Regions from separate parts of the Flavimobilis sp. BM9 genome, predicted to be linked through region 1. Evidence: predicted binding sites of a transcription regulator. Region 1 holds the regulator's gene; the other holds the start of a gene.

Evidence for each region. The regulator HrcA, encoded in region 1, represses chaperone genes, less so after heat shock. The targets are predictions, from matches to a motif close to TTNGCACTCGNNNNNNNCGAGTGCNAA.
Region 2: the regulator HrcA is predicted to act here: its motif matches at 4,438-4,464, upstream of groES (co-chaperone GroES).

What each region holds. Positions count from the first base shown of each region.
Region 1 covers NZ_JBZEMO010000006.1:114,711-126,518, forward strand. Annotated here, with positions in the region: gene lepA (translation elongation factor 4) at 1-492, shown strand, start outside; gene hemW (radical SAM family heme chaperone HemW) at 489-1,763, shown strand; gene AC4F3Q_RS11740 (FxsA family protein) at 1,852-2,796, shown strand; gene AC4F3Q_RS11745 (DUF2189 domain-containing protein) at 2,994-3,926, shown strand; gene AC4F3Q_RS11750 (DUF3097 domain-containing protein) at 3,993-4,847, opposite strand; gene AC4F3Q_RS11755 (DUF6318 family protein) at 4,971-5,627, shown strand; gene AC4F3Q_RS11760 (hypothetical protein) at 5,824-6,498, shown strand; gene hrcA (heat-inducible transcriptional repressor HrcA) at 6,647-7,666, shown strand; gene dnaJ (molecular chaperone DnaJ) at 7,727-8,839, shown strand; gene AC4F3Q_RS11775 (16S rRNA (uracil(1498)-N(3))-methyltransferase) at 8,867-9,640, shown strand; gene AC4F3Q_RS11780 (Gmad2 immunoglobulin-like domain-containing protein) at 9,670-10,170, opposite strand; gene AC4F3Q_RS11785 (PhoH family protein) at 10,316-11,431, shown strand; gene ybeY (rRNA maturation RNase YbeY) at 11,428-11,808, shown strand, end outside.
Region 2 covers NZ_JBZEMO010000001.1:299,056-318,025, reverse strand. Annotated here, with positions in the region: gene AC4F3Q_RS01410 (pseudouridine synthase) at 1-558, opposite strand, end outside; gene guaB (IMP dehydrogenase) at 584-2,110, opposite strand; gene AC4F3Q_RS01400 (MerR family transcriptional regulator) at 2,169-3,248, opposite strand; gene AC4F3Q_RS01395 (WhiB family transcriptional regulator) at 3,557-3,871, shown strand; gene groES (co-chaperone GroES) at 3,995-4,291, opposite strand; gene AC4F3Q_RS01385 (class I SAM-dependent methyltransferase) at 4,519-5,766, shown strand; gene AC4F3Q_RS01380 (glutamate--cysteine ligase) at 5,769-6,905, shown strand; gene tsaD (tRNA (adenosine(37)-N6)-threonylcarbamoyltransferase complex transferase subunit TsaD) at 6,915-7,967, opposite strand; gene AC4F3Q_RS01370 (malonic semialdehyde reductase) at 8,105-8,743, shown strand; gene AC4F3Q_RS01365 (sulfurtransferase) at 8,802-9,671, opposite strand; gene rimI (ribosomal protein S18-alanine N-acetyltransferase) at 9,712-10,398, opposite strand; gene tsaB (tRNA (adenosine(37)-N6)-threonylcarbamoyltransferase complex dimerization subunit type 1 TsaB) at 10,395-11,111, opposite strand; gene tsaE (tRNA (adenosine(37)-N6)-threonylcarbamoyltransferase complex ATPase subunit type 1 TsaE) at 11,116-11,646, opposite strand; gene alr (alanine racemase) at 11,643-12,815, opposite strand; gene AC4F3Q_RS01340 (sirohydrochlorin chelatase) at 12,904-13,626, opposite strand; gene AC4F3Q_RS01335 (NAD(P)H-hydrate epimerase) at 13,709-15,388, opposite strand; gene AC4F3Q_RS01330 (LLM class F420-dependent oxidoreductase) at 15,387-16,373, shown strand; gene AC4F3Q_RS01325 (holo-ACP synthase) at 16,398-16,751, opposite strand; gene glmS (glutamine--fructose-6-phosphate transaminase (isomerizing)) at 16,771-18,636, opposite strand; gene coaA (type I pantothenate kinase) at 18,748-18,970, shown strand, end outside.

The DNA.
Region 1 (11,808 bases):
TACTTCCTGCCGCTCGCAGAGATCGTGTTCGACTTCTTCGACCAGCTCAAGTCGAAGACCCGCGGCTACGCGTCGCTCGACTACGACGTGATCGGTGAGCAGGCCGCCGACCTGGTGAAGGTCGACATCCTGCTGCAGGGCGAGCAGGTCGACGCGTTCAGCGCGATCGTGCACAAGGAGAAGGCCTACGCCTACGGCGTCATGATGACGGGCAAGCTCAAGGACCTCATCCCGAGGCAGCAGTTCGAGGTGCCGATCCAGGCGGCCGTCGGCGCGCGCGTCATCGCCCGCGAGACGATCCGGGCGATCCGCAAGGACGTGCTGGCGAAGTGCTACGGCGGTGACATCTCCCGCAAGCGCAAGCTGCTCGAGAAGCAGAAGGAGGGCAAGAAGCGCATGAAGACGATCGGTCGCGTGGACGTCCCCCAGGAGGCGTTCATCGCCGCGCTCTCGTCCGACGCTGCTGACCCGAAGGACAAGGGCAAGAAGTGACGCCCGCCCTGCCGGAGGGGGAGCCGGCGCCGCTCGACGGCGCCCTGCCCCGCTGGGCAGGCGGCACGACGTCGGACCGCAGGTTCGGCGTGTACGTGCACGTGCCGTTCTGCACCGTCCGTTGCGGCTACTGCGACTTCAACACGTACACGGCGACCGAGCTCGGCGGTGGTGCGAGCCAGGAGTCGTACGCCGACACGGCATTGCGTGAGATCGCGCTCGGGCGCGGTGTGCTCGAGCGCGCAGGCTTCCCGCGTCGTCCTGTCTCGACGGTGTTCTTCGGCGGTGGCACCCCGACGATCCTCGCGGCGAGCGACCTCGCACGGATGCTCGACGGCATCCGTGACGCGTGGGGTCTCGAGGAGGGCGCCGAGGTCACGACCGAGGCGAACCCCGACTCGGTGACCCCGGAGTACCTCGCGACGCTCGCGGCGGCAGGCTTCACGCGAGTCTCGTTCGGGATGCAGTCGGCGGTGCCGCACGTGCTCTCGACGCTCGAGCGGACGCACGACCCGGCCCGCATCCCCGACGTCGTCGCGTGGGCGCGCGCGGCCGGGCTCGACGTGTCGCTCGACCTCATCTACGGGACGCCGGGGGAGTCGCTCGACGACTGGCGCACGAGCGTCGAGACGGCGCTCGCGACGGGCGTCGACCACGTCTCGGCCTACGCTCTCGTCGTCGAGCAGGGCACGAAGATGGCGGTGCAGGTGCGTCGCGGCGAGCTGACGCTGCCCGACGAGGACGACCAGGCCGCGAAGTACGAGCTCGCCGACGACCTGCTCAGTGCCGCAGGCCTGCACTGGTACGAGGTCTCGAACTGGGCGCGCACCCGCGCCGACGGTTCTGTCGCGGCCTGCCGCCACAACCTCGCGTACTGGCGCGGCGACGACTGGTGGGGCGTCGGCCCGGGCGCGCACTCGTACGTGGGCGGACCGCTCGCCGCCGACGACGGCACGTCCGTCGACGGGATGCGCTGGTGGAACGTCAAGCACCCGCGGCGGTACGCCGCGTCGCTCGAGCGGGGGGAGAGCCCCGCGGCGGGGCGCGAGGCGATCGATGCGTCGACCGCTGCGCTCGAGCGGGTCATGCTGGGCGTCCGCCTCGCGGAGGGCCTCGACCTGTCGGTCCTGTCCGGCGCAGGTCGGCGGGCTGTGGCCGGTCATGTCGCCGGGGGTCTACTGGACGGTCGTGCCGCGGTCCGGGGGCGGGCGCTCCTGACCCGACAGGGCCGCCTCCTCGCGGACGCCGTCGTGCGAGACCTCACCGACTGACGGCTGGACGGAGTGCGTCGCGTCGCGCGGCGGGGCTCTCACGCTGCTACGGTCCGACGGACGTCATGCACCGACCAGCGGAGACACGATGAGCGAGAACTTCCCCCCTAACCCGGACGGCACCGACGGAGTGCCCGGCTCGGGCGGTCAGCCGCAGGACCCCGGCGCGCAGCCGCCGTACGGTCAGCCCTACGGCCAGCAGCCTCCATTCGGCCAGCAGCCCGGCGCGCAGCCGCCGTACGGTCAGCCCTACGGTCAGCAGCCCCCCTATGGCCAGCAGTCGCCCTTCGGTCAGCAGCCGTACGGCCAGTTCCCGAACGCGGGCGGCGGCACCCTCGGCGTCCCTGCGCACGGCCCCTTCTCGTTCGGCGAGGGCTTCACCGTCGCGTGGCGCGCGTTCGGGGCGCGAGCGGGGATGTGGCTGGGCCTGATGGCCATCTGCGCCGTCGTGAGCCTGGCGACTTCGACGTTCCTCGGCGGTCCGGTGGACTGGAACGCCAACGTGAACGGGGAGTCGTTCAGTGCGGCCAACCTCTTCCCGAGCCCGTCGTGGGCCGCGACCGCCCTCCTGCGGGACCTGGCCGCGCAGCTTGTCGTCGCGATCCTGACGATCAAGCTGACGCAGCACGCCGTGCGTCAGGTCCGCGGTGAGCAGGTGACGTTCAGCTCGTTCTTCACGACCGTCAACGGGAACGCGACCATCATCTCTGCGCTCGTCATCGCGGCGGCGACGATCCTGGTCGACCGCGCGCCGTTCATCGGGCCGCTCGCGGGCATCGCCCTCAGCGCACTGACGATCTTCGTCGGCGCGTTCGCCGCCGAGCCCGGTGCCAGGGGCATCAGCCCTCTCCAGGAGAGCGTCCAGCTCTTCATCCAGCGTCCGGGCGCAGCCCTCGCGACCTTCGCCGGCGGGTTCCTCCTGATCCTCGGCGGCTTCATCACGTGCTGCGTCGGGCTGCTCGTGGCGGTCCCGCTCGCGTCGCTGTACAGCGGGTACGGGTTCCAGCGGATCCTGGGGCGTCCGCTCGGCTGAGGCCGACCGCGCCAGCGGGCGGCGGCACCCGGTGCCGCCGCCCGTCCTGCTCCTTCGCCCGGGTGAAGGTCCGCAGAGGGTGCATGTCCCCTGGGTATTTGGGCCTTTCGTCACTACGCTGTGGGGCGATGACGTGCGGTATCGCGCGGAGTCCCGGCGCCCGCCGGTGTGTCCGGCCCCGATCTGAGGAGCGAACAATGTCTGACAGCAACGTCCCGCCGTACCCGGGCGAGGTGCCCGGTCCGGACGGTCAGCCGCCGTACGGCGCGCCGACGCCGCCGCCGGGGCAGCCCGCTCCGGGTCAGCAGCCCTACGGCCAGCAGCCGCCCGCGGGTCAGCCTTACGGCCAGCAGCCGTACGGCCAGCAGCCGCCCGCGGGTCAGCCTTACGGCCAGCAGCCCTACGGCCAGCAGCCGCCCGCGGGTCAGCCCTACGGTCAGCAGCCCTACCAGGGCGCGCCCGGGCAGAGCCCGATCGATGTCGGCGCGGCCTTCTCATACGGCTGGGACAAGTTCACGAAGAACATCGGCCCGATCCTCCTGGGCGCACTCGCGTGGGCGGTCGGTATCGGCATCCTGATCGGGATCTTCTACGCCATCATCATCGGTGGCGCCGCCGCGGCGTCGTCGCTCGACTCGGACGGGGGCTTCCTCGCGGTCGGCTTCGGCAGCATGGTTCTCTTCCTCGGCGTCTCGCTGCTGCTCGGCATGTTCTTCCAGGCGGCTGCGACGAACGTCGGGCTCGTCGCGACGACGGGTCGCTCGATCACGGTCGGTGACTTCTTCTCGATCCCGAACTTCTCGAAGGCTCTGCTGACAGCACTCCTGGTCGGCGTTGCCACCGCGGTGTCCATGATCGTCGTCGTCGGCCCGCTCGCCGTCGGGTTCTTCGGGATCTTCGCGCTCCATTTTGCGATCGACAAGGGGCTCGGTGCCGTCGACGCGATCAAGGCCAGCATCGACGTCGCACTGAAGAACGCCGGTCAGGTGGCGCTCCTCATGCTGCTCGTCTACGTCGCCAACTCTGTCGGCAGCGCGCTCTGCGGGGTCGGCCTCATCGTGTCGATGCCGGTCGCGATGATCGCGACCGCGTACTGCTACCGCCGCGTGGTGGGTCAGCAGCCCGCCTGACGCGCTCAGCAAGGGGCCCGGCACACCGAAGGGTGTGCCGGGCCTCCTGCGTGTCTGCGCGGTAGGTCAGGCAGGGTCGGTGACGAAGTCGATGAGCTCCTCGACGCGCCCGAGGAGTGCGGGCTCGAGGTCCGCGTACGAGCGCACGGTTCCGAGGATCCGCTTCCATCCTTGCGCGACGTCCGCCTGATTAGCGTGGGGCCAGCCGAGCTCGCGCAGGATCCCGGTCTTCCACTCGGTGCCCCGCTCGATGACCGGCCAGTTCTCGAGACCGATGCGCGCTGGTCGCACGGCCTGCCACACGTCGACGAACGGGTGGCCCAGCACCTTGACGGTGCCGTTCGGAACGAGGCGCAGCGCCTCGTCGGCGAGGCGCCGCTCTTTCGTCCCAGGCAGCAGGTGGTCGACGAGGACGCCGACGCGACGCTCTCGGGTCGGTCGGAACTCGCGCAGCGCGTCGGCGAGGTTGTCGACGCCGTCGAGCAGCTCGACGACGACACCCTCGACGCGCAGGTCGTCACCCCAGACGCGCTCGACGAGCTCGGCGTCGTGCTTGCCCTCGACCCAGATGCGTGAGCCGCGTGCCACGCGGGCGCGTGCGTCGCGCACGACCGTCGACCCGGACGCGGTGCGCGTCGGGGCGGCGGGAGCACGGCCGACGGGCGCGGTGAGGACGACAGGTTCGCCGTCGATCCAGAACCCTGGGCCGAGCGGGAACGTGCGTGTCCGGCCGGCGCGGTCCTCAAGCTCGACGACGTGCTGACCGCCGGACTTCTCGACGCGGACGACGGCACCGACCCAGCCGGTCATGACCTCCTCGACGACGGTCCCGCGCTCGGCGGGCACGGGACGGGAGACGGGGCGCCGGGGGTGGTGGTCCGAGCCGCCGGACAGGACGTCAGAGCCATAGCGATCGTGCACCTGGCCACCCTAGCTGGCGGCCGGAGATCGTCGGGTGAGCGTGCGTGATGCTGATCGCGGCGTCAGTCCACAGGTCTGTCGTATCGGTCGCGCCGCGAGCGTGGGTGCCCTAGTTTGTCGGTCATGTCTCAGGGGGTGCGGGGAGTGAAGGTCGGGGTTCCGGCGAGGGCAGCGTGGGTTGCCGCGGTGTTGTTGCTGGTGGGGTGCACGGGGCAGGTCGAGGTTCAGCCGCCTGCCGGTACGGCCACCGCTGGCGGTGTCTCGTCCGCCCCGACGCCAGCGCCTTCGGCGTCTCCGCCCGCGCCGTCAGGGACACCCGTCCCGGGTCCCACGATCGCTCCGCCGCCGCCGAAGCCCGTCGCACCCGACACGCTCGATGACCCCACCCCTGAGGGGGCGCTGTCAGCGATCAGGTACTTCTACGACCTCTACCCGTACGCGTATGCGACGGGCGACATCGAAGGCCTCAAGGATGTCAGCGGCAACGCCTGCGGCTACTGCATGAAGCTGATGGACCGCATTGAGAAGTTCAAAGCTGACGGGGGAGAAGCCGCTGGCTTCGTGGTGGAGTTTGCCGACGCCAAGTACGACGAGGAGACAGCCACGACCTTTCACGTCGACTTTCAAGTTTGGTTCGAGGTCGCTCCGGGAGTAGTCCGCCTGTCGCCCGGTGGCAAGGTCGAGGACGTCGACGGCCAGAAGCTCGACCTCCTGATCTCGGTCGATCTCGAGGAGACGTGGGAACTCGGCAAGGTGTTGGAAGTTGACAGTGCGAGCTAGGGCTATGGCTCGCCTCATATTCCGCGTGCACGCAAGTCTCATGATCCCCGTAGCAGTGTTGGGTGGGTCGATCGAGGATCCGGTGGGAATTCATGGCGGTACTGACGGCGCTGGCGTGAACATCAGAGGCGAGAGGCGTGTGGGAGATGATCACCGCACCACTGGGAAGCGCCCGCCTGTCGCGCGCACGCGAGCGATGGATCCGGGGGAGTGCTCGATCGCTGAGCTGACGGCGAACCCTGGTGTGGCGTTCTGGTGCTCGGCGGCGATCGGTGAGAGTGCTGGGTGCGGGGAGGACGAGCGGTTCCGGGTGCCGTACCTGCGTAGCGTCTGGGACACGTCGACCGGGGCGTGGGGTCCGTGGACTCTCTACCGGGATGCGGGGTGCGAGGGCGACGGGGACCCGGGCGAGGGTGACGTCGGCGCGGAGGTCGAGCGGGAGATCAAGCGGCTGGAGCTGAAGGGCTCCCCGCTGGGGCGAAGCCCGGGCACCGCCGCGACGTACGTACAGACGGACACGATCGTGTGGACGGACGCGGTGCCGCAGGTGTTCGACCTGACGATCCTCGGGCAGGCGGTCGAGCTCGAGATGACGCCGGTCCAGTTCTCGTGGGACTTCGGGGACGGCTCTCGGCCTCTGGTCACGACCAAGACAGGAGGGCCCTACCCCGACAAGTCGGTGAGCCACGTCTACACACGTCTGGAGACGGTGCAGATCACGCTGACGACGACGTGGAGCGGACGCTACCGCCTGGCGGGTTCGCAGGCGTGGCTGCCGGTGAGCGGCATGGCGACGACGACCAGCGTCGACGATCCCCTTGAGCTGCGCGAGTACCGCACGCGTCTCGTCGCCGGCCCGTTGGAGGACTGAACCGACCCTCGGTGCGACTTCGCGCACAGCGTGACGCAGACCGCCGTCCCCACATCGCGCGGCCCGTTAAGATTGGCACTCGAAGGCCGGGAGTGCGAACAGCTGGCTCCCCGGGATCGGTCCGGCGCGACGGAGGAGGCGGCGCAAGATGAGCTCAGAGCGCAGGCTCGACGTGCTGCGTGCGATCGTCGAGGACTATGTGACGACGCGCGAGCCCGTGGGCTCGAAGCTTCTCGCCGAGCGGCACAGCCTCGGCGTGTCTCCGGCGACGATCCGCAACGACATGGCGGCGCTCGAGGAAGAAGGCCTGATCGCGCAGCCTCACACGTCGGCAGGTCGCGTCCCGACCGACCGCGGCTACCGGCTCTTCGTCGACCAGCTTGCGGAGGTCAAGCCCCTCTCGCGGCCCGAGCGCCGCGCGATCTCCGTGTTCCTCGACCAAGCCGTCGACCTCGACGACGTGATCTTCCGGGCCTCGCGACTCCTCGCGCACCTCACGCAGCAGGTCGCAGTCGTGCAGTACCCGTCTCTCCGGCGGTCGGGGCTGCGCCACCTCGAGCTCGTCCCGGTCCCGGGCAGCCGCCTGCTGGTCGTCATCATCACGGACACGGGCCGCGTCGAGCAGCGCACCCTGTCCCTGAGCGAGGACGTCGACGAGGCGCTGATCGCGATCGTCCGCGGCCGCCTCAATGCGGCCGTCCTCGGACGGCGGCTCCCGGAGATCCGGGAGGCGTTGCCCGGCCTGCTCGAGCAGTTCGACGAGACGCAGCGCCCGCTCGTCCAGGAGATCTTCGACCTCCTTGCCGACACCCTCGCGGAGGAGACGGAGGAGCGCATCGTCCTCTCCGGAGCATCTAACCTTGCGCGCAGCGACGCCGGGCTCGAGAGCTCGCTGCGGCCCGTCCTCGAGGCGCTCGAGGAGGAGGTCGTCCTGCTCGGCCTGCTCACCGAGATGTCCGAGGACTCGCGCGGCGTGGCCGTGCGCATCGGTCATGAGACGCAGCATGCCGGGCTCTCCGTCACCTCCGTCGTCAGCACCGGTTACGGTACTGAGGGTGACTCGGTCGCGCTCCTCGGCTCGATCGGTCCGACCCGGATGGACTACCCGGGGACGATCGCCTCCGTGCGCGCTGTCGCCCGGTATCTCACGCGCATCCTCGCCACCTGACCGGACGCGCCCGCGCTGCGGGAACGCGCCACCCTCGACCCACCACCAGGAAGCAGCTTCGTGACGGACTACTACGAGATCCTCGGCGTCCCGCGTGACGCGACCCAGGACCAGATCAAGAAGGCCTACCGCAAGCTCGCGCGCGAGCTCCACCCGGACGTCGCCGGGGCGGACGCCGAGGACCGGTTCAAGGACGTGACTCGCGCGTACGAGGTTCTGGGCAGCCCGGACAAGCGCCAGTCGTACGACATGGGTACCGACCCGTCCTCGCCCGGCGGCGGCCAGGGTGGCGCGTTCGGCTTTCAGGACATCTTCGAGACGTTCTTCGGGGGCGGCCAGGCGCAGCGTGGGCCGGTGCCGCGCTCGCGCCGCGGCCAGGACGCTCTCGTCCGCCTCGACATCGACCTCGCAGAGGCGACGTTCGGCACGCGCCGCGAGCTGCCCGTCGACACGGCTGTCGTCTGCAGCACGTGCGGCGGCTCGTGCTGCCGACCGGGGACGTCCGTCCGCACCTGTGAGGTGTGCGGCGGCCGAGGCTCGGTCCAGCGGGTCGCGCGTTCCTTCCTCGGCCAGGTCATGACGACCGCGCCGTGCTCAGCCTGCCAGGGCCACGGCACGACCGTCCCCGAGCCGTGCCCGGACTGCGCGGGCGAAGGCCGCGTGCGCAGCCGCCGCACGCTCGTCGTCGAGGTCCCCGCCGGAGTAGACACGGGTACCCGGATCAAGATGACCGGCCAGGGCGAGGCGGGCCCCGCCGGTGGCCCTGCCGGCGACATCTACGTCGAGATCCGCGAGAAGAAGCACGAGCGCTTCATCCGCCGCGGCGACGACCTGCACTGCACGCTCGAGATCCCGATGACGGCAGCCGCGCTCGGCACGACGATCGAGCTCGAGACCCTCGACGGGCTCCAGGAGGTCGTGTGCCCGCCCGGCACGCAGCCCGGTGACACCGTCACCTTGCGCAACCTCGGCGTCGGTCACCTGCACGTCGGCGGTCGCGGCGACCTCGAAGTCCACGTCGACGTCGTCGTCCCCACCTCGCTCGACGAGGAGCAGGCCGAGCTCCTGCGCCGTCTCGCCGCGCTGCGCGGAGAGGAGAAGCCCGAGGCAAAGGTGTCCGCAGCGCACCCGGGTGTCTTCGCCCGCCTGCGTGAGAAGATCGCAGGCCGCTGACCGCACTCGACGTGAGAGGGTGCGCAGATGAGCGCTCCGGTATTCCTGGCTGAGTCCGCCCGCCTCGAGCAGTACCCCGCCGGGTCGGTGTACGTGCTCGACGGACCGGAGGGACGGCACGCGGGTGTCGTCCAACGGCGCCGTGCCGGCGAGCAGATCGACGTGGTCGACGGCGAGGGCCTCCGCCTGCGCTGCACGATCCGCGATGTCCACGACTCTCAGGTGACCCTCGAGGTCGACGAGGTGTGCCGCGACCGCGACCCGGCCCCGCACCTCGTGCTCGTCCAGGCCCTCGCCAAGGGGGACCGCGACGAGCTCGCGATCGAGGCTGCGACCGAGGTCGGCGTCGACAGCGTGATCCCGTGGCAGGCGTCACGGTCGATCGTCGTGTGGCGCGGCGACCGTGCCGCGCGCTCGCGAGCCCGCTGGGTCGCGACCGTCCGCACCGCCACGAAGCAGGCGCGCCGCGCGCGGGTCCCTGAGGTGGAGGAGGCGCTGACGACGTCGCGCCTCGCCGTGCGCACCGCCGAGGTCGTGTCGGGTGGGGGCGCTGTTCTCGTCCTGCACGAGGAGGCGACGACGCCGATCTCCGCCGCGAACGTCCCGGAACCGGGAGTCGAGGCTCAGGTGCTCGTCGTCGTCGGGCCAGAAGGCGGGATCGCCGCCGAGGAGCTTGCAGAGCTCACCGAGGCGGGCGCACAGCCCGTCCTGCTGGGTCCGCACGTCCTGCGCACCTCGACCGCAGGGCCCGTGGCGCTCGCGCTCCTCGCGGACCGGCTGGGGTTCTGGGGCGGTCGCTGAGCGACCGCTGGAGCCAGCGGCTCAGCGCGTCACTTGACCGTGATCGTCGCCGAGACGAGGTTGAGCGGCTGACCGTCCATCGCCGACGACTCGAAGACGGCGACCGTCCAGGTGCCGGGCTCGAGATCGACGGTGGTCTCGAAGGGCCCGACCTCGCCGTTCGCGCCCGTCATGGTGCTGCCTTCCTGTGAAGGCTCCTCGAGCGAACCGCCCTCCGCATAGACGACCCAGCTGAGGTTGCCCTCGAACGCGGTCGCCTCGCCCGTGATGGTGACGGTCGGTCCGGTGACGACGGCACCGTCGACCGGGGAGGTGAGGACCGTCGTCCCGTTCGTCGCGGACTTCCCGGGGGTCGGCTCGCCCTCGGGCGACGTCGTCGTGGGAGCGGGTGCCGTCGTCGGAGCCGGGGTCGTCGTGGCTGCCGTCGACGTCGGGTCCGTCGCGGCAGGCGTCGACTCGTCTGCGCACGCGGCGAGAGACCCGACGAGCAGCGCGACGACGAGCGCGGAGCGGACGGTCGAGCGGGACATGGTGCCTCCAGAGCGTGTGCGGACATGGCCGTGCACCCACTCTGCCAGGAGGTCGTCCCTGCGGGGCGGTCGACACGGCACGGCGTCGGTAGACTGCTCGTGACCAGGACGCACCAGCGCGGAGGACGACGGCTCAGGCCGGCCCATGCCAGAGACCACAGCAACAGCAGGACCGGGACGCCCCGACGACGACGCAGCTCCCGCTCACCCCCGGACGCGTGCCGGTGCACGCCTCGAGCACCGGATCGTCGTCCCGCCGCAGGTCGACATGGTCGCTCTCCTCGGCCCGCAGGACGGCGTGCTCAGAGCGATCGAGGAGGGCTTCGAGCGTGTCGACGTGCACGCGCGTGGCAACCAGATCACGGTGAGCGGCCCGGCCGGTGACGTCGCGCTCGCCGTCCGTCTCGTCGACGAGCTCCTCGAGCTCGCGGAGGCCGGCACGCCGCTCAGCCCCGACGTGGTGACGCGATCGGTCGCGATGCTCGCCTCGCAGGGTGCGCCGCGTCCCGCCGAGGTGCTCAGCCACGACATCGTGTCGAACCGCGGCCGGACGATCCGCCCCAAGACGCTCGGGCAGAAGCGCTACGTCGACGCGATCGCGTCGTCGACCATCACGTTCGGCATCGGACCGGCCGGGACCGGCAAGACGTACCTCGCCATGGCGACCGCCGTCCAGGCGCTCCAGGCGAAGAAGGTCAGCCGCCTCGTTCTGACGCGGCCCGCGGTCGAGGCGGGGGAGCGGCTAGGGTTCCTGCCCGGCACGCTCACCGACAAGATCGACCCCTACCTGCGTCCGCTGTACGACGCGCTGCACGACATGATCGACCCGGAGTCGATCCCGCGACTCATGGAGTCCGGCACGATCGAGGTCGCACCGCTCGCGTACATGCGTGGGCGCACCCTGAACGACGCGTTCATCATCCTCGACGAGGCGCAGAACACGACGCCCGACCAGATGAAGATGTTCCTCACCCGCCTCGGCTTCGGCTCGACGATGGTCGTCACGGGCGACGTCACGCAGGTGGACCTCCCGGGCGGCGTCCGCTCCGGGCTGCGGGTCGTCGAGGACGTCCTGAGCGGTGTCGACGACGTCGAGTTCTGCCACCTCACGAGCGAGGACGTCGTCCGCCACCGACTCGTCGGCGAGATCATCGAGGCGTATGCCCGGTGGGACGTCGAGAAGCAGGCCGCGCAGCCCACCATTCGGCCGTCCGGCCGACCAGAACGCACCCGCCCGGAGAGCCAGGAGAGGCACGCATGACGATCGAGGTCAACAACGAGTCGGGCTTCGAGGTCGACGAGGCGGAGTTCGCCGCGCTCGCCCGCTACGTCCTCGACGCGATGCACCTGCACCCGCAGACGGAGCTGTCGATCCTCATGGTCGGCACAGACGTCATGACCGAGCTGCACGTGCAGTGGATGGACGAGCCTGGGCCGACCGACGTCCTGTCGTTCCCGATGGACGAGCTGCGGCCCGGCCGTGAGGGCGACGTGACCCCTGCAGGTCTGCTCGGCGACGTCGTGCTGTGCCCCGAGGTTGCCGCGCAGCAGGCGAAGGTGGCCGGCCACTCGACGATCGAGGAGATGCTGCTGCTGACGACGCACGGGATCTTGCACCTCCTCGGGTACGACCACGCG
Region 2 (18,970 bases), on a different contig from region 1:
GACGTCGTCACGCACCGGCGCGACCGCCTCGTACACCTTGCGCACCGCCCGCTGCGCGAAGAGATCCTGGTAGACGCCGCGCACCTCGCGACGCGCAGTCAGCACGAGCACCCCAGCCGTCGGGCGGTCGAGCCGGTGCGCAGGCGACAGCTCGGGCAGCCCGAGCTCCCGGCGCAGCCGCACGAGCACCGTCTCGGCGACCCACGCACCCCGCGGCGTCACCGCCAAGAAGTGCGGCTTGTCGACGACGACCAGGTTGTCGTCCTGATGCAGCACCTCGACCTCGAACGGGACACGGGCCTCGACCGGCGGATCCCGGAACAAGAACGCGAGACCGCCCCCCGGGTACGGCGACGCGAGCGAGTACGGACGCCCCAGCTCGTCGACCACCTCACCCGCCGCGACCTGCTCACGCACACGCGCCGCGTCCGCCGGGAAGCGCGCCTCGAGAAACCCGACGAGCGAACCCCACGACTCGTCACGCGGCAGCGCGACGCGCGTCGGGTTCAGCCCGTCGCGCACGGGCAGCGGCGCCGGGCGCCGCCCCCGCCTGCTCACGAGCGCCCCGACGTGCGGGGCACGCTCAGCGACCCGTGTAGTTAGGCGCCTCGACCGTCATCTGGATGTCGTGCGGGTGCGACTCCTTGAGCCCGGCCGCAGTGATGCGGACGAACTTGCCGCGCTCCTGCAGCTGCGGGATCGTGTGCGCGCCGACGTAGAACATCGACTGGTGCAGGCCGCCGACCAGCTGGTACGCGACCGCGCCGAGCGGGCCGCGGTACGGCACCTGACCCTCGATGCCCTCCGGCACGATCTTGTCGTCCGACGCGACGTCCGCCTGGAAGTAGCGGTCCTTCGAGTACGACACCTTCTTGCCGCGCGACGCCATCGCGCCGATCGACCCCATGCCGCGGTACAGCTTGAACTGCTTGCCGTTGATGAACACGAGGTCACCAGGCGACTCGTCGCAGCCCGCGAGGAGCGAGCCGAGCATGACCGTGTCCGCACCCGCGACGAGCGCCTTCGCGATGTCGCCCGAGTACTGCAGACCGCCGTCACCGATCACCGGCACGCCCGCCGGGCGGCACGCGAGCGACGCCTCGTAGATCGCCGTGACCTGGGGCACCCCGACACCCGCGACGACGCGCGTCGTGCAGATCGAGCCCGGCCCCACGCCTACCTTGACGCCGTCCGCCCCCGCGTCGACGAGCGCCTGCGCGCCCGCGCGGGTCGCGACGTTGCCGCCGATGACCTGGACGTCCTTGAAGTACGGGTCGTTCTTGAGCTTGGTGATCATCTCGAGCATGAGGCGCGCGTGGCCGTTCGCCGTGTCAGCGACGAGCACGTCGACGCCAGCGTCACGCAGGGCGCCCGCACGGTCCAGTGCGTCACCGAAGAAGCCGATCGCGGCACCGACACGCAAGCGGCCGTCCGCATCCTTCGTCGCGTCCGGGTACTGCTCGGTCTTGACGAAGTCCTTGACCGTGATAAGGCCCTGGAGCCGACCGTCAGCGTCGACCAGCGGGAGCTTCTCGATGCGGTTCTTGCCGAGCAGCGCCGCTGCGTCCTCGCGGGAGATGCCGACGGGGCCCGTGATGAGCGGCATCGACGTCATGACCTCGTGAACCTTGCGGTTCGGGAAGTCGGCCGGGGGGACGAACCGCAGGTCGCGGTTCGTGATGATGCCGACCAGGCGGCGGTCAGCATCGATGACCGGCAGCCCCGACACCCTGTACTGGCCGCACAGCGCGTCGAGCTCCGCGAGCGTCGCGTCCGGCCCGACCGTGACCGGGTCCGTGATCATGCCGGACTCGGAACGCTTCACCAGGTCCGCCTGCTTGGCCTGCGCCTCGATCGACAGGTTGCGGTGCAGGATCCCGATGCCGCCCTGGCGCGCCATGGCGATCGCCATGCGCGCCTCGGTGACGGTGTCCATCGCGGCGGAGAGCAGCGGGACCTTCATCGTGATCTCACGCGTCAGACGCGCGGTCGTGTCCACCTCGGAGGGGATCACGTCGGTCTCGTTCGGAAGGAGCAGGACGTCGTCGTACGTCAGTCCTTCGAATCCGAAGGGGTTGTGCGGGGCGGCGGCGGAGAGAGGCTCAGTCACGCGGCCATCCTACGACCGGCACGTGAGAGCGGGCCGGGCGCCCGAGGACTGGGCACCGTCACGGTTGCGTCGCGACCGCGCACACCTCGTGGAACAGACCGGAGAAGCTGCGCACACGCTGGACCTGCGACGACCTCGGAAGGTCCTCCGCCGCCGTGTCGTCCGCGACCGCCACGAACACCGGGAGTTCCGGGTTGCCGTCGCAGAGCTGGCCCACGACCGCAAGGTCCGGCCGCACCATCTGCGTGATGAGCACGACCGCAGCCGGACGCACCATCGTGACGACCTCCTGGGCACGGTGCGCGCCCGCGGGACCCATCACGATGCGAGCCATGACGCCCTTGGACATGAGCGCGGCGGCGAGAGCGTGCGCGGCGAGCGGCTGCGGCTCGTCCGGCGGCGTGAAGATCAGGACGATGCGACGCATCTGGCTCGGGTGCGGCGTGCCTGCCTCGTGCTCCTGCGCGGACTGGCGCACGCGGATGGCACGCATCGCGGCGCTCGACAGCACCTGGAGCGGAGCCTCCCCCGGCTTGGCGAGGACGGTGCGCTCCCCGAGCTTCGTGAGGGCAGGGACGACGAGATGGGTCCACCACGTGAGGATGTCGGAGCCGGGCGAGATCATCAGGAGCTCGGCGGTCGCGTCAGAGTCGTGCGCGAGCGCCGCGTCGACGACGTCGGCGGGCGTGGACGTCCGGGCGGGCGCCGCCGGCCGTGAGAAGTGGACGACCTTGGAGCCCGAGGGGCCCTGCTCCGCCTCGTGCTGCGTCGCCGCGGAGCGTCGGGCCTCGTGCTGCGCAGAGACAGCGCTCGCGCGGCGAGCCCGCTCGACCTCGATGTCGGCCTCAAGAGCGGCCTTCGCCGCATCGGCGGGGGCGACACCCTCGAGCGTCAGACGCCTCATGACCATCAGCCGCAGGACGTCGTCCCGCGTGTAGCGGCGGTGCGAGCCCGCTGAGCGCTCCGACGGGCCCAGCCCGTAGCGCCGGTCCCAGGTCCGCAGCGTGGCCGGAGCGACACCGAGACGCTTCGCCACGACGGCAACCGCGACGCCCGGCTTGGCACGGGCCGCAGCCAGCTCCACAGGCTCGGCAGGGTCTCCGTCGACCGACGTCTCGCCGTACTGCTGGGGTGCCATGCCCCGATTCTGCCCATCTAGGAGCCAAAACTCCACCGGAGCGCTCCGGGACGCGCCGGGAGGCCCGAAGTGAGCGTTTCGTCCCCTGACCTCGCACTCGACCCGGGTGAACAACTCTTGGACATATCTGACGCGATGCTGCACTCGAGAGCGTTCTGACACGTCAGGGGCCATTTTTGGCGGATGTCCGCCATCCAGAGATCACCCGCTCGACACTTGAACAACCTCTGAATCGGTTGGTACGGTTCACGACGTCCGGTGCTCGGCCCAACAGGGGGGCCCACCGCGTTCGTAAGGGGAAGATGGGTATGACAGAGGTCGCTCGCCTGCCAGGTCCGGTGATGGAGCTGTGGGAATGGCAGTACGAGGGCTCGTGCCGCGACATCGACGACACACTCTTCTTCCACCCCGAGGGTGAGCGAGGCGCCGCGCGCCGCCGCCGCGCCGACGCCGCCAAGGCGATCTGCGCGGGCTGCCCCGTCCTCATGGAGTGCCGCGAGCAGGCGCTCGCGATCCGCGAGCCGTACGGCGTGTGGGGCGGGCTGAGCGAGGAGGACCGCGCCGCGATCTTCAGCGACCCGCGCCGCACCGAGGCCGCCATCCGCCGCTCGCAGGTCGGCTGAGCGCACCACCCGACCTGCCTCGCGGCTCGTCGCACGTGCCGCACCGCCCGTCACGACCGGCCAGAGACACGACGAAGCCCCGCAGCCTCAGGCTGCGGGGCTTCGTGCCGTGCGGAGGTCGGGTCAGCCGACCACGACAGCGAGGACGTCACGCGCGGAGAGCACGAGGTACTCCTCGCCCGCGTACTTGACCTCGGTGCCGCCGTACTTGGAGTAGATGACCTTGTCGCCGACAGCGACGTCGAGCGGGACACGGTTGCCGTTGTCGTCGACGCGGCCGGGGCCGACAGCGAGGACCTCGCCCTCCTGCGGCTTCTCCTTGGCGGTGTCCGGGATGACCAGACCGGACGGCGTGGTGAGCTCAGCCTCGATCGCCTTGACGACGATCTTGTCCTCGAGCGGCTTGATGGGGACCGACACTGTGCGGACCTCCCCCTTCGCTAGGGTGCTTCGGATGTGTGAGGGACGAGCGAGCGCCTTCCCGGGCGTCGTCGCGGGTGCCGACCGGGCGCTGTCTCGCTCCACCTCCAGTAGAGAGGTGTTCCACCGCCAAATCTAGGACGCACTTAGCACTCGGTCAAGGCGAGTGCCAACGCCCTGGGTGAACACGGAGCACGCGCCCGGCGCGCCCGTGGAAAGATCGGTCCATGGATCCTGAGGCGCTCACCCGGCTGCTCCAACCTGACGGGTGGGCCATGCTCAGCGCGATGCCCCCGTACGAGGAGAAGCTCGCGATGGCGATGTCCCAGCGGCTGCGATCCCAGGGCGTCGACGCGGGCCTCGTGGCCGCCGTCCTCACTCAGTCCCGCCTCCGCACCAAGGCCCGCGACAAGTTCGGCGAGTTCGCCGACGGCATGCTCTTCACCCCCGACGGGCTCGAGCAGGCGACCCGCCTGCCCGTCGCCGCCCGGCACGCCCAGCGGTTCGTCGCCGCGGGCATCACCAAGGTCGCCGACCTCACGTGCGGCATCGGCGCCGACGCGATGGCGTTCGCCGGCGTCGGCCTGAAGGTCCTCGCGACCGACATCGACGAGGCGACCGCCGCGATCGCGACCGTCAACCTCCGTTTCTTCCCCGAGTCCGAGGTCCGCCTCGGCGACGGCCTCGCGACCGATCTTGCCGCCGAGGGCGTCGAAGGTGTCTGGGCAGACCCGGCCCGTCGCAAGGGCGGCGCCCGCATCTTCGACCCGCGCGCGTACGAGCCCCCGCTCGACGCCGTGTGGGCCCTGCGCTCGCAGGTGCCCGCGATGGGCATCAAGGTGGGCCCGGGAATCCCGCACGCGGGCCTCCCCGACGACGCCGAGACGCAGTGGGTGTCCCTCGACGGGCACGTCCTCGAGGCGACGCTCTGGTTCGGCCCCGTCGCCCCCGCGGGCCCGGGACGTTCCGTCCTCGTCCTCACGTCGCAGCCCGACGGCGGCCTCGCGTCCCGGGAGCTCGCGCCGGTCACGTCCGACGACGACGTCGAGGTCGGCCCCCTCGGCGCCTACCTGTTCGAGCCTGACGGCGCGGTCATCCGTGCCGGTCGCGTCGCGACCGCCGCACGCGAGCTCGGCGGCCGGCTCGTCGACGCGACGATCGCGTACGTCACGACCGACACGCTCCCGCCTGGCTGGTCGGCACCGCTCCCTCGCGGCGACGCCGCTCTCGCGACCGGCTACCGCGTCCTCGACGTCATGCCGTTCCACCTCAAGAAGCTGCGCACCTACCTGCGCGAGCGCGGCGTCGGGCGCCTGACGATCAAGAAGCGCGGCACCGCCGTCGTGCCCGAGCAGCTGCGCAAGCAGCTCGACCTGCGCGGACCGAACGAGGGCCACGTCGTCCTCACCCGCATCGCGGGCGCCCAGCACGTCATCGTCGTCGAGCCGCTCCCGCGGCCGGGCTCGGAGGTCTGAGCATGCACATCCCCTTCGCGCGGTCAGAGCGCTCCACGATCGGCATCGAGTGGGAGCTCGCGCTCGTCGACAAGGACTCGGGCGACCTGCGGCAGGTCGCCCAGACCGTCCTCGACGCCGTCGCCCCGCCGGACGGTTCCCAGCACCCGTACATCCGCCAGGAGCTGCTCCTCAACACCGTCGAGGTCGTCTCCGGTGTCGCGACGACCGTTCGCGGCGCAGGCGACGACCTCGAGCGTGCGATCGACGAGATCCGCGACGTCATCGACCCGCTGCGCGCCGAGCTCATGTGCGCGGGCACGCACCCGTTCGCGCGGTGGGCGCAGCAGAAGGTGACGGACAAGGAGCGGTACGCCACCTTGATCGACCGCACCCAGTGGTGGGGCCGGCAGATGCTCATCTACGGCGTGCACGTCCACGTCGGCATCGAGGACCGCGACAAGGTCCTGCCGATCTCGAGAGCGATGCTCGCGTACTTCGGTCACCTGCAGTGCCTCTCGGCGTCGAGCCCGTTCTGGGGCGGCAAGGACACCGGCTACGCCTCCAACCGTGCGCTCATGTTCCAGCAGCTCCCCACCGCCGGCCTGCCGTTCCAGTTCGAGCGCTGGGAAGAGCTCGAGGGCTACGTCGCCGACATGATGCACACAGGCGTGATCGACCAGTTCGACGAGGTGCGCTGGGACCTGCGGCCCTCGCCGCGGTTCGGCACGCTCGAGACCCGCATCGCCGACGGCGCCTCCAACATCACCGAGGTGCTCGCCCTCGCGGCGCTCAACCACTGCCTCGTGGAGCACCTGTCGACGCAGCTCGACGAGGGCAAGGAGCTCCCGACGATCCCGCCGTGGTTCGCCCAGGAGAACAAGTGGCGTTCCGCGCGCTACGGCATGGACGCGATCCTCATCCTCGACAAGGAGGGCGACGAGGAGCTCGTGCGGGACTCGGTCACGAAGCTCCTGAAGGAGCTCGAGCCGGTCGCGGCGCGTCTCGGCTGCCTCGACGAGCTCGACGGCGTGCACACGATCTTGCGCAAGGGCGCCGGGTACCAGCGGCAGCGGGCCGTCGCGCGGCGCAACGGCGGGGAGCTCGACGCCGTCGTGCGGTCGCTCGTCGCGGAGATGCGGGCGGGGCGCCCGATCTAGCGCGTCGGGTCAGACGTGCGTGATCGTCAGGGGCATCGACGAGTCGACCGGGATGTCGAGGCTCGACGGCCCGACGCCCGCGCGCACGAGCGCCGACCCGAGGGCGGCGATCATCGCGCCGTTGTCCGTGCAGTAGCGGATGGGCGGGATGCGCAGCTCGATGCCCGCCTCGGCGCACCGCTCGGCCGCCATGTCGCGCAGCTGCGAGTTCGCGGAGAACCCGCCACCGATGACGAGCGTGTCGACGCCGTGGAGCTGGCACGCGCGGATCGTCTTCGCGGTGAGCACGTCGGCGACGGCCGCGGCGAACGACGCCGCGACGTCGTTGAGCGGGATCTCCTCGCCCGCGTCCTGCTTCGCCTCGACCCAGCGGGCGACGGCAGTCTTGAGACCGGAGAACGAGAAGTCGTAGGCGTGCTCCGCCTGGTCCTTCGGGAGCGTCAGCGCCCGCGGGAACCGGATCGCGTCCGGGTTCCCCTCGCGCGCGAGCCTGTCGATGTGGGGGCCGCCGGGGTACGGCAGCCCGAGCAGCCGGCCGACCTTGTCGAACGCCTCGCCCGCGGCGTCGTCGAGAGTCTGGCCGAGCTCCGTGACGTCCGTCGCGATGTCGTCGACGAGCAGGAGCGACGAGTGACCGCCGGAGACGACGAGCGCGAGGGCGCGCTCGGGGAACTCGCCGTGGACCAGCTCGTCGACAGCGGCGTGACCGATCACGTGGTTGACGCCGTACAGGGGCTTGTTCAGCGCGACCGCGAGCGCCTTGGCAGCAGAGGCGCCGATCGTCAGCGGACCGACGAGGCCAGGGCCTGCCGTCACCGCGATCGCGTCGACCTCGGACAGGTCCACGTCGGCCTCGCCGAGCGCCTTGCTGATCGTGGGGACCATCGCCTCGAGGTGGGCGCGGCTCGCGACCTCCGGGATGATGCCGCCGAAGCGCGCGTGCTCGTCCATCGACGACGCGACGGCGTCGACGAGCAGCTCGCGGCCGCGGACCAGGGCGACGCCGGTCTCGTCGCAGGACGTCTCGATACCAAGGACGAGGGGTTCGCTCACGACTCCCATCCTAAGCGTGGTGCCCGTGCGTCCTCGCGGCGGGCGCGGGGCGCGGGCCGTTGACCTGCCGCGCCGTCGGCGCGAATGTGCTGCACGCCACAGGTCACGCAGGAATGCCCGCCCTCACGTTGTCGGTTCAACCAAACATGAGCCTCGACACCGCAGACACCCTGGCCGACGACCTCCTCGCCCCCCGCACGATCGACGACGCCACCGCGGACCTCCTGTTCCGCGAGGCCCGCACCGTCAAGGTCTTCGCCGACGCCCCCGTCACGGACGAGCAGGTGCACGCCGCGTACGAGCTCGCGAAGTGGGGCCCGACAGCCCTCAACACGTCTCCCCTGCGCTACCTGGTCGTGCGCACCCCCGAGGCCCGCGAGCGCCTCGTGCAGCACCTCGCCGAGGGCAACCGTCCGGGTGTCCTCGCCGCGCCGCTCACGCTCGTGCTCGCCGCCGACACGGAGTTCCACACCCTCCTGCCCCGGCTCGCGCCCCACGCGGCCGCGATCGCAGACGGCCTCGCCGGGCAGCCCGACACGCGCGAGGCCATGGCCCGCATGAACGCGACGCTCCAGGCCGGCTACCTCCTCACCGCGCTGCGGGCGACCGGCCTGCACGTCGGCCCCATGGGCATCGCAGACGCCGCAGGCCTCGACGCCGACCTCCTCGCCGGAACCGGCTGGAAGTCCCTCTTCATCGTCAACCTCGGCCAGCCCGCCGCCGAGGGCGCCACGTACCCGCGCGCCGAGCGCCTCTCCCCCACCGAGGTCTCGACGACCCTCTGAGCCAGCAGGAACGACAGACGCCCCGGTCCGCACGGACCGGGGCGTCTGTCATGCCACCTCACGCGCCCGTCGCCACCTCGCGCGACGAGTCGTTCGACCACTGCGACCACGACCCCGGGTACAGGGCAGCCGTGACACCGACCGCGGCGAGCGCCGCGATCTCGTGGCTCGCCGTCACACCCGAGCCGCAGTACACCGCGACCTCCTGGTCCGGACCAGGGACGCCCGGCTGGTGCGACGCGACGTCGACCCCCAGCCCCTCGAAGTGCGGGCGCAGCAGGTCGTCCGGCAGGAACGCGCCGTCGACCAGGGCGCCCGACGTCGGGGCGCTCACCGCGCCCGGGACGTGCCCCGCACGCGGGTCGACCGGCTCGACCTCGCCGCGGAACCGCTCGGCCGCCCGCGCATCGAGCAGGATCCCGTCACCCGCCGCGACCGCGGCCGCGCCGTCGGCATCGACGACAGGCATCTGGTGCCCCACGAGCTCGACGTCACCACGCACCGGGTCGGGCACGTCCGTCACGAGCACGCCGCCCGCGGCGAGCCACCCTGCGAGACCACCGTCGAGGATGCGCACGTCCGCGTGCCCACCCCAACGCAGGAGCCACCACGCCCGAGCCGCGCTCAACCCACCGACGGCGTCGTACACGACGACGGCGCTCTCAGAGCGCACCCCCCAGCGCCGCGCATGGTCCTCGAGGTCCTCGAGCGCCGGCAACGGGTGGCGCCCCTCCTCCGGCGACGGCGGCCCGGCCAGCTCCGTCTCGAGGTCGACGAACACCGCGCCGGGAAGGTGGCCGTCCAGGTAGGCGTGCTGGCCGTCCGTCCGCCCCAGCTCCCAGCGCACGTCGAGCAGCACGACGTCGCGCCCCGAGTCCAGGAGCCCGCGCAGCTGCACAGGCGTGATCAGCACGGCGTCACGGTTCATGTCGGTCGACCTCCATCCGGACGGCCCCGCGGCCGTCTGGCTAGACGCTATCGCCCGACGCCGCCGTCGGCGCTGCGACGTCGTCCAGCAGGTCGTCCTCGTGCGGCGGCACGACGACCGGGTCGAGGACGAGCTGCATCGTGAACGCGTCGACGTCCTCCGGCTGGTAGTACCGCTTGCGCAGGCCGATCTGCGCGAATCCGCGTGACCGGTACATCGCGATCGCCACGTCGTTGTCGACCGCGACCTCGAGGATGAGCGACTCCGCGCCGATCTCGCGGGCGCGCACCACGAGCGCGTCGAGCATCGTCTTGCCGACCCCGTGGCCCTTGACGACCGGGTCGACGCCGATGGTCATGAGGTGGGCGTGCTCGCCGTCGAACCACAGGCCCGCATAGCCAACGAGCGGCGCCGGGACCCCCTCACCGTTCGGCTGCGCCGCGACGTACCAGCGCCCCTGACCGCGCAGCTCCTCCGTGAGCATGCCCATCGTCCAGGCGCTGCGCCCGAACAGCTGGACCTCGAGGGCGGCCACACGAGTGATGTCCGCCCACGCGAGGGGTCGCAGGTGGTAGCCGAGAGCGATCGGGCTGTCCTCGGGAAGCTCGCTGCCGCGCCGCTCCTCGAGCTCGGCCGCCGCCTCGACGAGCGCGCGGTGCGTCGACAGGTCGAGCGTCTGCTCGAGATCGACGGACGCGTCCTCGACCGGCTGGTCCGCGCCCGTCATCCGGTCGCCCGCTTCCGAGCTGCGGGCGCCTGCGCGTCCGGACGACGCAGGTACAGCGGCGCCGTCGGGAGCTCGTCGCCGCGCGCGAGCCGTGCGGCAGCGATCTCGACGAGGAGCGAAGCGTCCGGCGTCGTCGGGCCGTCGGTCGCGACGCGCGCAGCGGCGGAGGAGAAGGCCTCGGCGTGGGCCTCGGCAGCCGGACCAGCGACGACCGCGCCAGCGATCGAACCGTCCTCGACGAGCGCGGCAGCCGCCGCGACGCCCGGACCGGCGACGGTCGACACGCCGTCGGCCGTGACGCGGTAGCGACCCCAGTAGACCTCGCGACGCTTCGCGTCCGTCACGACGACGACCTCGTCACCGACGCCGAGCCCGAGCGACCGGGCCGCGCCGAGCGCGAGAGCGTCGAGGCTGCACACACCGTGCGCGGGCACGCCGGCGGCGAACGCGATCGTGCGCGCCGTCACGAGCCCGACCCGCAGACCGGTGAACGGCGCAGGTCCGGTGCCCACGACGACGGAGCCCAGGTCCTGAGCGGTGAGCCCCGCCTCGCGGAGCGCGTCCTCGACGAGCGGGGCGAGCTGTTCTGCCTGCTGACGCGGGGCGTCGACCACGTGCGAGACGAGGGTCCCCCCGTCGCTGCCGACGACGCTCACCGCCACCGACACCGAGGTGTCGATCGCCAGGACAGGCGCGTTGTGCGTGTCTGCCATGCCCTCAGCCTACGTGCGGCATCGGGATCGTGACGCCCGCCCAGCGGTCGCCGTGCGTCGTGATCGTCACACGCCGCACCCCTGCCGCAGGGTCCTCGGAGTCGTCCGCGGCCGCCGCGTCGGGGCCCGCCGGGCCAGCGCCGCGCGGGCGGTCGAGCACGATCTCGAGCCGGTCGGCGGCGAGCGACTCGACGAGACCCGAGCCCCACTCGACGATCGTCACCGAGTCCTCGAGGGACTCGTCGAGGTCGAGCGCGTCGACGTCGTCGAGCGACTCGAGACGGTACGCGTCGACGTGCACGAGCGCAGGCCCGTCACCCAGCGACGGGTGCACGCGCGCGATCACGAACGTCGGCGACGCGACCTGACCGCGCACACCGAGACCGACCCCGATGCCCTGCGTGAGCGTGGTCTTGCCCGCGCCGAGCTCGCCGGTGAGGACGACGAGGTCGCCCGCGCGCAGCACGGCCGCGAGCTCACGGCCCCACGTGCGGGTGGCCTCGGCGTCAACCAGCGGGAAGGTGTGGGTGCTCATGCGACCGGGTTCTCCTCGTCGTTCACGTAGACGCGCGGCACCCGCGCGCCCAGCCGGGTGGTGATCTCGTAGCTGATGGTCCCCGCAGCCTCGGCCCAGTCCTGCGCCGTCGGGACGCCGAGGCGGTGGTCGCCGAACAGGACGACCGTGTCCCCGGCCTGCTCGGCCGCGCCGCGCCCGAGGTCGAGCATGAACTGGTCCATGCAGACGCGCCCGGCGATGCGCAGGACGCGCGCGGCGGACCCGTCCCCGACCCGGACCGGCGCCCCCGGGGCGCCCGCACCCGACGACGCGTGCCGCGGGATGCCGTCCGCATACCCGAGCGGGACGTCGCCCAGGACGGTCACGGCAGGCGTCGTGTACTGGTGGCCGTACGACACACCCTGCCCGGCCGGGACCTCCTTGACGGTCGCGAGGCGCGCCTCGAGCGTCATCGCGGGCCGCAGACCGAAGTCGCCGGGTCCGCCGAGCTGCGGCACGGGCGACAGCCCGTACACCGCGAGGCCGGGACGTACGAGGTCGTAGTGCACGCGCGGGTTGGTGAGCGTCGCCGCCGAGTTCGCGAGATGCCGCACCTCGAGCGCGCAGCCCAGGCGCTCGGCCGTGCGCACAGCGTCCTCGAACACGCCAGCCTGCGCGAGCACCGTCGGGTGCGTCGGCTCGTCCGCGAGCGCGAAGTGCGACCAGATGCCGACGACGGAGATCGCACCCTCCGCCTGGAGCCGCACGGCCTCGACGAGGACCCCCTCGAGGTGCTGCGGGAGGATCCCGTTCCGCCCGAGCCCGGTGTCGACCTTGACGTGCACGCGCGCGGTGCGACCGACGGTGCGCGCCGCAGCGGCGACCTCCTCGAGCGCCCACGGCGCCGCGACCGACACGTCGACGTCCGCGCGCACGAGGTCGGCGAGCGGCGCGCCCGGCGCGTAGAGCCACGTGAGGATGCGTCCGCCGATGCCTGCCGCACGCAGCTCGAGGGCCTCGGAGACCTGTGCGGTGCCGAGCCACGTGGCGCCGCCTGCGAGCGCGGCGCGGGCTGCCGGCAGGAGACCGTGCCCGTACGCGTCCGCCTTGACGACGGCCATGACCTCGGCGTGCTGGGCACGCTCGACGAGGCAGGTGACGTTGCCGCGGATGGCTGCGAGGTCGACGACGGCGCGGGCCGGGTGCATGAGCTCGTCAGGGTTCACGCCGACGATTGTCTCACCGCGCCCCGCCCGAGGGGCGTCGTCACGATGCCGTCGCACGTCGCGCACACGGTCACCGCAGGGTCGCACGCCCCGCGACGGCGTCGTCGTAACGGTCGAGGACGACCTGCGCGAGCCGCGCGTCGGGCGCGAGCGGCGCCGTGACGACGTCGGCCCCCGACTCGTGCAGACGGTCGAGGAAGAACCCCGGGGCCAGGAGGTAGGACGCGACGACGACGCGTCGCGCGCCACCGTCCCGGGCCTGCGCGACAGCATCCGGGACGCGCGGCTGGGCGCCCGCGCCGTAGCCGAGCGTCACCTCGCCGGCCCAGCGCTCCCGCACGAGCGCGAGCATCTCCACGACCGCGGCGGCCGCGCGCGGGTCGCTCGACCCTGCCGCCGCGAGGACGACCGCGTCGTCGGGGGTCGCACCCGCAGCGCGCAGCCGCTCGACGAGGATGTCCGCGAGGCGCGGGTCGGGCCCGAGCGTGCCTGTCGCGACCGCGCCGTCCGGCTCGGCGGCCGCGGCGATGTCGACGTACGTGTGGAACCCCGCGGACAGCAGCAACGGCACGACGACGACCCGGGTGCCACCCAGAGCCGCGCCATGCTCGAGCTCCTGCGCGACGACGTCGGCCACCTCGGGCTGCTGGACGTCGACGAACGCCTCTCGCACCGTCAGGCCGGGGCGTGCGGCGCGGACGCCCGCGACGATCGAGGCGACGGCGGCGCGGCCGTCCAGGTTGTCGGTGCCGTGGGACGTCGCGACGAGGGCGGGGCTGGCGGGAGTGCTCATCCCGCCATTGTCACGGCGCCCGCGCCGACGCCCAAGCGCGTGCCACCCCGTGGGCCCCGCGGCCGCATCGACCGGAAGCCCCTCAGTCGGCGAGGAGCCGCGCGACCATGCGCGGCAGCGCCTCGACGACCATGCTCGCGCTCACCGGCCCACCAGGGTTCGCCTGCGTCGCGGCACGCCCGTGGACGAGCGCCGCGAGCGCGGCGAGGCGCGCGACGAGGTCGGGGCTCTGCACGGCCTCGCGTGAGCGTCCGGCGAGCAGCGTGCCGAGCAGGCCCGCCAGCACGTCGCCCGCACCCGCCGTCGCGAGCCACGCGGGCGCCTCCGCCTGGCTGAGGACCTGGCCCGGCCCGACGACGACCGTCGTCGCGCCCTTGAGCAGCACCGTCGCGCCCGTCAGCCGCTGCGCGGTCGCTGCGTGCTCGGCGGGCGCCGACTCGACCTGCTCGCGGTCGACCGCGACCCCGCGCTCCGTCAGCAGCCGCGCGAGCTCGCCCGCGTGCGGTGTCAGCACGATCCACGGCGCGCAGCGCTCCGGGAGCCGCGTGAGCGCCCCAGCGTCGACGACGACGGGGACGATCCCGTCGCTCCCGCCGTCTCCCCACACGCCCGCGCCCGAGAAGTAGGCACCCGGTCCGAGGCCGGCCTCCGCGAGCGCGACGTCGACCTGCCGCAGCTGGTCCGTGTCCTCGGCGTCGAGCCCGGGCCCGACGACCCACGACTGCACACGACCCGTGCCGTGCACGACCTCGGGGTGCGCGGCGAGGACCGCGCGCGTCACGTCGCCGGAACCGACGTAGCGGACCATGCCCGCGCCCGAGCGCACTGCGGCGCCCGTGGAGAGCACGGCGGCGCCGGGATAGGCACGCGTCCCCGCGACGACGCCGACGACGCCGCGCCGGTACTTGTCGTGCTCCGGCAGCGCGCGAGGCCACAGCGTCGGGACGTCCGTGTCCTCGAGACGCAGCACCTTGCTCGTGGCACCGGACAGGTCGAGGCCCGTGTCGATCACCTCGACGTCCTGCGCGAGGTGCGCGGCCGGCGGCAGGAGGAGGCCCGGTGCGGGCGAGCCGCACGCGAGGGTGAGGTCTGCCCGCAGGACCGGCCCGGGCACCGTGCCGTCGTCGACGCCGATCCCGCTCGGGACGTCGATCGCGACGACGAACGGGCCGCCGCGCCGTGGGCGCTGCCGGTTGACCGCGCGGACGATCGCCGCTGCGGCGCCGCGCAGGGCGCCGCGCGCGCCGATGCCGAGCATCGCGTCGACGACGACGTCGGCGGCGAGGGCTTCGCGTGCGGCCGCACCGGGAGACAGGGCGCCCAGACCCGCGCGGCCCGACGAGGCGCTCGACACGAGGACCACGCCCGCCCGCCGCGCAGCCTCGAGCCCTTCCGCGTGGATCTTGGGGGTGGTCGTCACCGCGAGCGTCCGCACCCCAGCACGTGCGAGGTGCGCGGCGGCGAACAGGCCGTCCCCGCCGTTGTTGCCCGGGCCCACGAGGACGACGACGCGTCGCCCCGCGACCGCACCCGCACGGTCGGTCAGCTGCTGGCGGACGCGCTGCGCGACCGCGAACGCGACGTGCGCCATGAGCGGGACGCCTGCGTCCAGGAGAGGTCGTTCGGCATGACGGATGTGCTCGGTCGCGACGGCCTCGATCATCTCTCCATCCTGCCGCAGCACCAGGCCTGCGGCACGGCGTGCAGCGACGGCGGCGCGCGGCGGGCGCCCGAGCGCGAGGCGCGCGTACGTTGGACCCATGCAGATCGGACTCTTCATCCCTCAGGGCTGGCGCCAGGACCTCACGGGCATCGACGCCGCCGACCACTGGGCCGTCATGAACGGCCTCGCCCAGCACGCCGACACGGGCGACGTCTTCGACTCCGTATGGGTCTACGACCACTTCCACACCGTCCCCGAACCGACGACCGAGGCCACGCACGAGGCGTGGAGCCTCATGGCGGCGTTCGCTGCGTCGACGAGCCGGGTCAAGCTCGGCCAGATGTGCACGTGCATCGCCTACCGCAACCCCGCCTACCTCGCGAAGGTCGCCGCGACCGTCGACGTCATCAGCGGCGGACGCGCGCAGATGGGCATCGGCGCGGGCTGGTACGAGCACGAGTGGCGCGCGTACGGCTACGGCTTCCCCCGCGCGGGCGAGCGTCTCGCCGCGCTCGACGAGGGCGTGCAGATCATGCGCCAGATGTGGGAGACGGGCTCGGCGACCCTCGCCGGCGAGCACTTCCAGGTCGACGGCGCGCTGTGCTACCCGCAGCCGCTCCAGGACGGGGGCGTGCCGCTGTGGATCGCCGGCGGAGGCGAGCGCAAGACGCTGCGGATCGCTGCGCAGCACGCCGCGTACACGAACTTCGACGGGAGCCCCGAAGGGTTCGCGCACAAGTCGCAGGTGCTCGCCGACCACTGCCGCGACCTGGGCCGCGACTTCGCCGAGATCACGCGCTCGGCGAACTACAACGTCGTCATCGGTGCGACCGAGGCCGAGGTGGAGGACCGCTTCGCGTGGATCCACGAGCACCTGAGCCGGACGGTGCCGACCCGCGCCGACGACCAGGTCGCCGACCTGCGCAAGGGCCCGCTCGTCGGGACGCCCGAGCAGATCGTCGACAAGCTGCGCGAGCTCGAGGGCCTCGGCATGACGTACGCGATCACGTACTTCGCCGAGGCGGCCTACGACCGCTCCGGGATCGAGCTGTTCGAGCGCGAGGTAGCGCCCGCGCTCCGTTGAGCCCCCCGCCCACGGTCTTCGTCGTCACGCCTCCGCGACGACGAAGGCCGTGGCGATCCCGCCGTCGTGACTGAGCGACAGGTGCCATCTGACGACGCCCGCCTCGGCGGCTCGGCGCGCGACGGCGCCGCTCACCGTGATGACAGGCGGGTGCCCGGCGACTCGGCGCACCTCGACCTCGTGCCAGCCGAGATCACCGGGCGAGCCGAGCGCCTTCGCGACGGCCTCCTTCGCCGCGACGCGACCCGCGAGCGAGCGCACCGGCAGGCCGCGCTCCGCCTCCGTGAAGAGACGCTCCGCGAGCCGCGGTACGCGCTCGAGGCGCTCCGCGAGCCGGGCGACGTCGACCACGTCGACGCCGATCCCCACGATGCTCATCGCACGACCGGCCGGCCGGTCACTCGACCGTGACGGACTTCGCGAGGTTGCGCGGCTGGTCCACGTCCAGCCCCTTCGCCGTGGCGAGCTCGCACGCGAAGATCTGCAGCGGCACGACTGCGAGCAGCGGCGTCAGGAGCGTCGACGACACGGGGATCCGGAAGATCTCGTCGGCGAACGGCACGACCGCGTCGTCTCCGTCCTCCGCGATGACGAGCGTACGTGCGCCACGAGCGCGGATCTCCTGGATGTTGGAGACGACCTTCGAGTGCAGCGAGTCGCGCCCACGCGGGGACGGTACGACGACGAAGACCGGCTGCCCCTCCTCGATGAGCGCGATCGGCCCGTGCTTGAGCTCCCCCGCCGCGAAGCCCTCCGCGTGGATGTAGGCGAGCTCCTTGAGCTTGAGCGCGCCCTCCATCGCGACCGGGTACCCGACGTGACGTCCCAGGAACAGGACCGACGTCGCGTCCGCCATCGACACCGCGACGTCACGCACGTGGTCGGCGCGGTCGATGACCTGCTGGATCTTCGCGGGCATCTCGCGGAGGTCGGCGAGGACCTCACGGATCTCGTCGGGGAACTTGTTCCCGCGCAGCTGCGCGAGGTAGAGCCCGAGCAGGTAGGCCGCGGTGATCTGCGACAGGAACGCCTTCGTGGACGCGACCGCGACCTCAGGACCGGCGTGCGTGTACAGGACTGCGTCCGACTCGCGCGGGATCGTCGACCCGTGCGTGTTGACGATCGACAGGACCTTCGCTCCCTGCTCCCGCGCGTGGCGCACGGCCATGAGCGTGTCCATGGTCTCGCCCGACTGCGAGACGGCGACGACGAGGGTCTTCTCGTTGACGATCGGGTCGCGGTAGCGGAACTCGTGCGCGAGCTCCACCTCGACCGGGATGCGGCACCAGTGCTCGATCGCGTACTTCGCGACGTGGCCGGCATACGCGGCCGTGCCGCACGCGATGACGATGATCTTGTCGACGGCGCGCAGCACCGACTCGTCGATGCGCAGGTCGTCGAGCTGGAGGCGGCCCTGCAGGTCGGTGCGGCCCAGGAGCGTGTCCGTGATGGCCTGCGGCTGGTCGTGGATCTCCTTGTCCATGAAGGAGCGGAAGCCGCCCTTCTCGGCTGCGGAGGCGTCCCAGTCGACCGAGTACCGGCGCCCCTCGGCGGGGTTGCCGTCGAAGTCGGTGACCGTGACGGACGTCGGCGTGATCGACACGACCTGGTCCTGGCCGAGCTCGAGCGCCTCGCTCGTCTGCGAGATGAACGCGGCGACGTCCGAGCCGAGGAAGTTCTCCCCTTCGCCGAGCCCGACGACGAGCGGGGAGTCGTGACGGGCGCCGACGACGAGGTGCGGGTGGTCGGCGTGGACGGCGAGCAGGGTGAACGTGCCCTCGAGGCGGCGCGCGACGGCGCGCATGGCCTCGGCGAGGTCGCCGACCTGGGAGTGCTCGCGTGCGAGGAGGTGGGCCGCGACCTCGGTGTCGGTCTCCGAGAGGAAGGTGACGCCGTCGGCCTCGAGCTCGGCGCGCAGCGCCACGAAGTTCTCGACGATGCCGTTGTGGATCAGCGCCAGACGCCCGTCGTCAGCGAGGTGCGGGTGCGCGTTGAGGTCGGTCGGCGCGCCGTGCGTCGCCCACCGGGTGTGCCCGATGCCGGCGGTCGCAGCCGGGAGCGGCTGCTCCTCGAGGGCCGCTCGCAGGTTGCCGAGCTTGCCCGCGCGCTTGGCGCTCGCGACCCGGTCGCCGCCGGTGCCCACGAGGGCGACCCCAGCCGAGTCGTACCCGCGGTACTCGAGACGACCGAGGCCTTCCAGCAGCACGTCGAGCGTGCGCGACGACGGGGCGGCTGACGTGACGTGAGCGACGATTCCACACATAGCCTGGGAGTCTAGTTCGCCGCCTGCGCGGTGGACCGTTCTGGGCGGTGACGTTCACCTCCTCCACACCTCGGTTTCGCCCCGGGCGTGCACAGGGGGGAGAATCAGCCGGTGACCTCGCAACCACCGGTCCCCCCGTCCCCGTACCGCGAGATGGACCGGGAGACCTGGAGCAGGTTGTCGGCGTCGACGCCGCTCCCGCTCACCGCCGACGACCTCGTGCGCCTGCGCGGGCTCGGCGACCCCATCCAGCTTCCCGAGGTCGAGGCGATCTACCACCCGCTCTCACGCCTCCTCAACCTCTACGTGAGCGCGACGCGCGGTCTCCACGAGG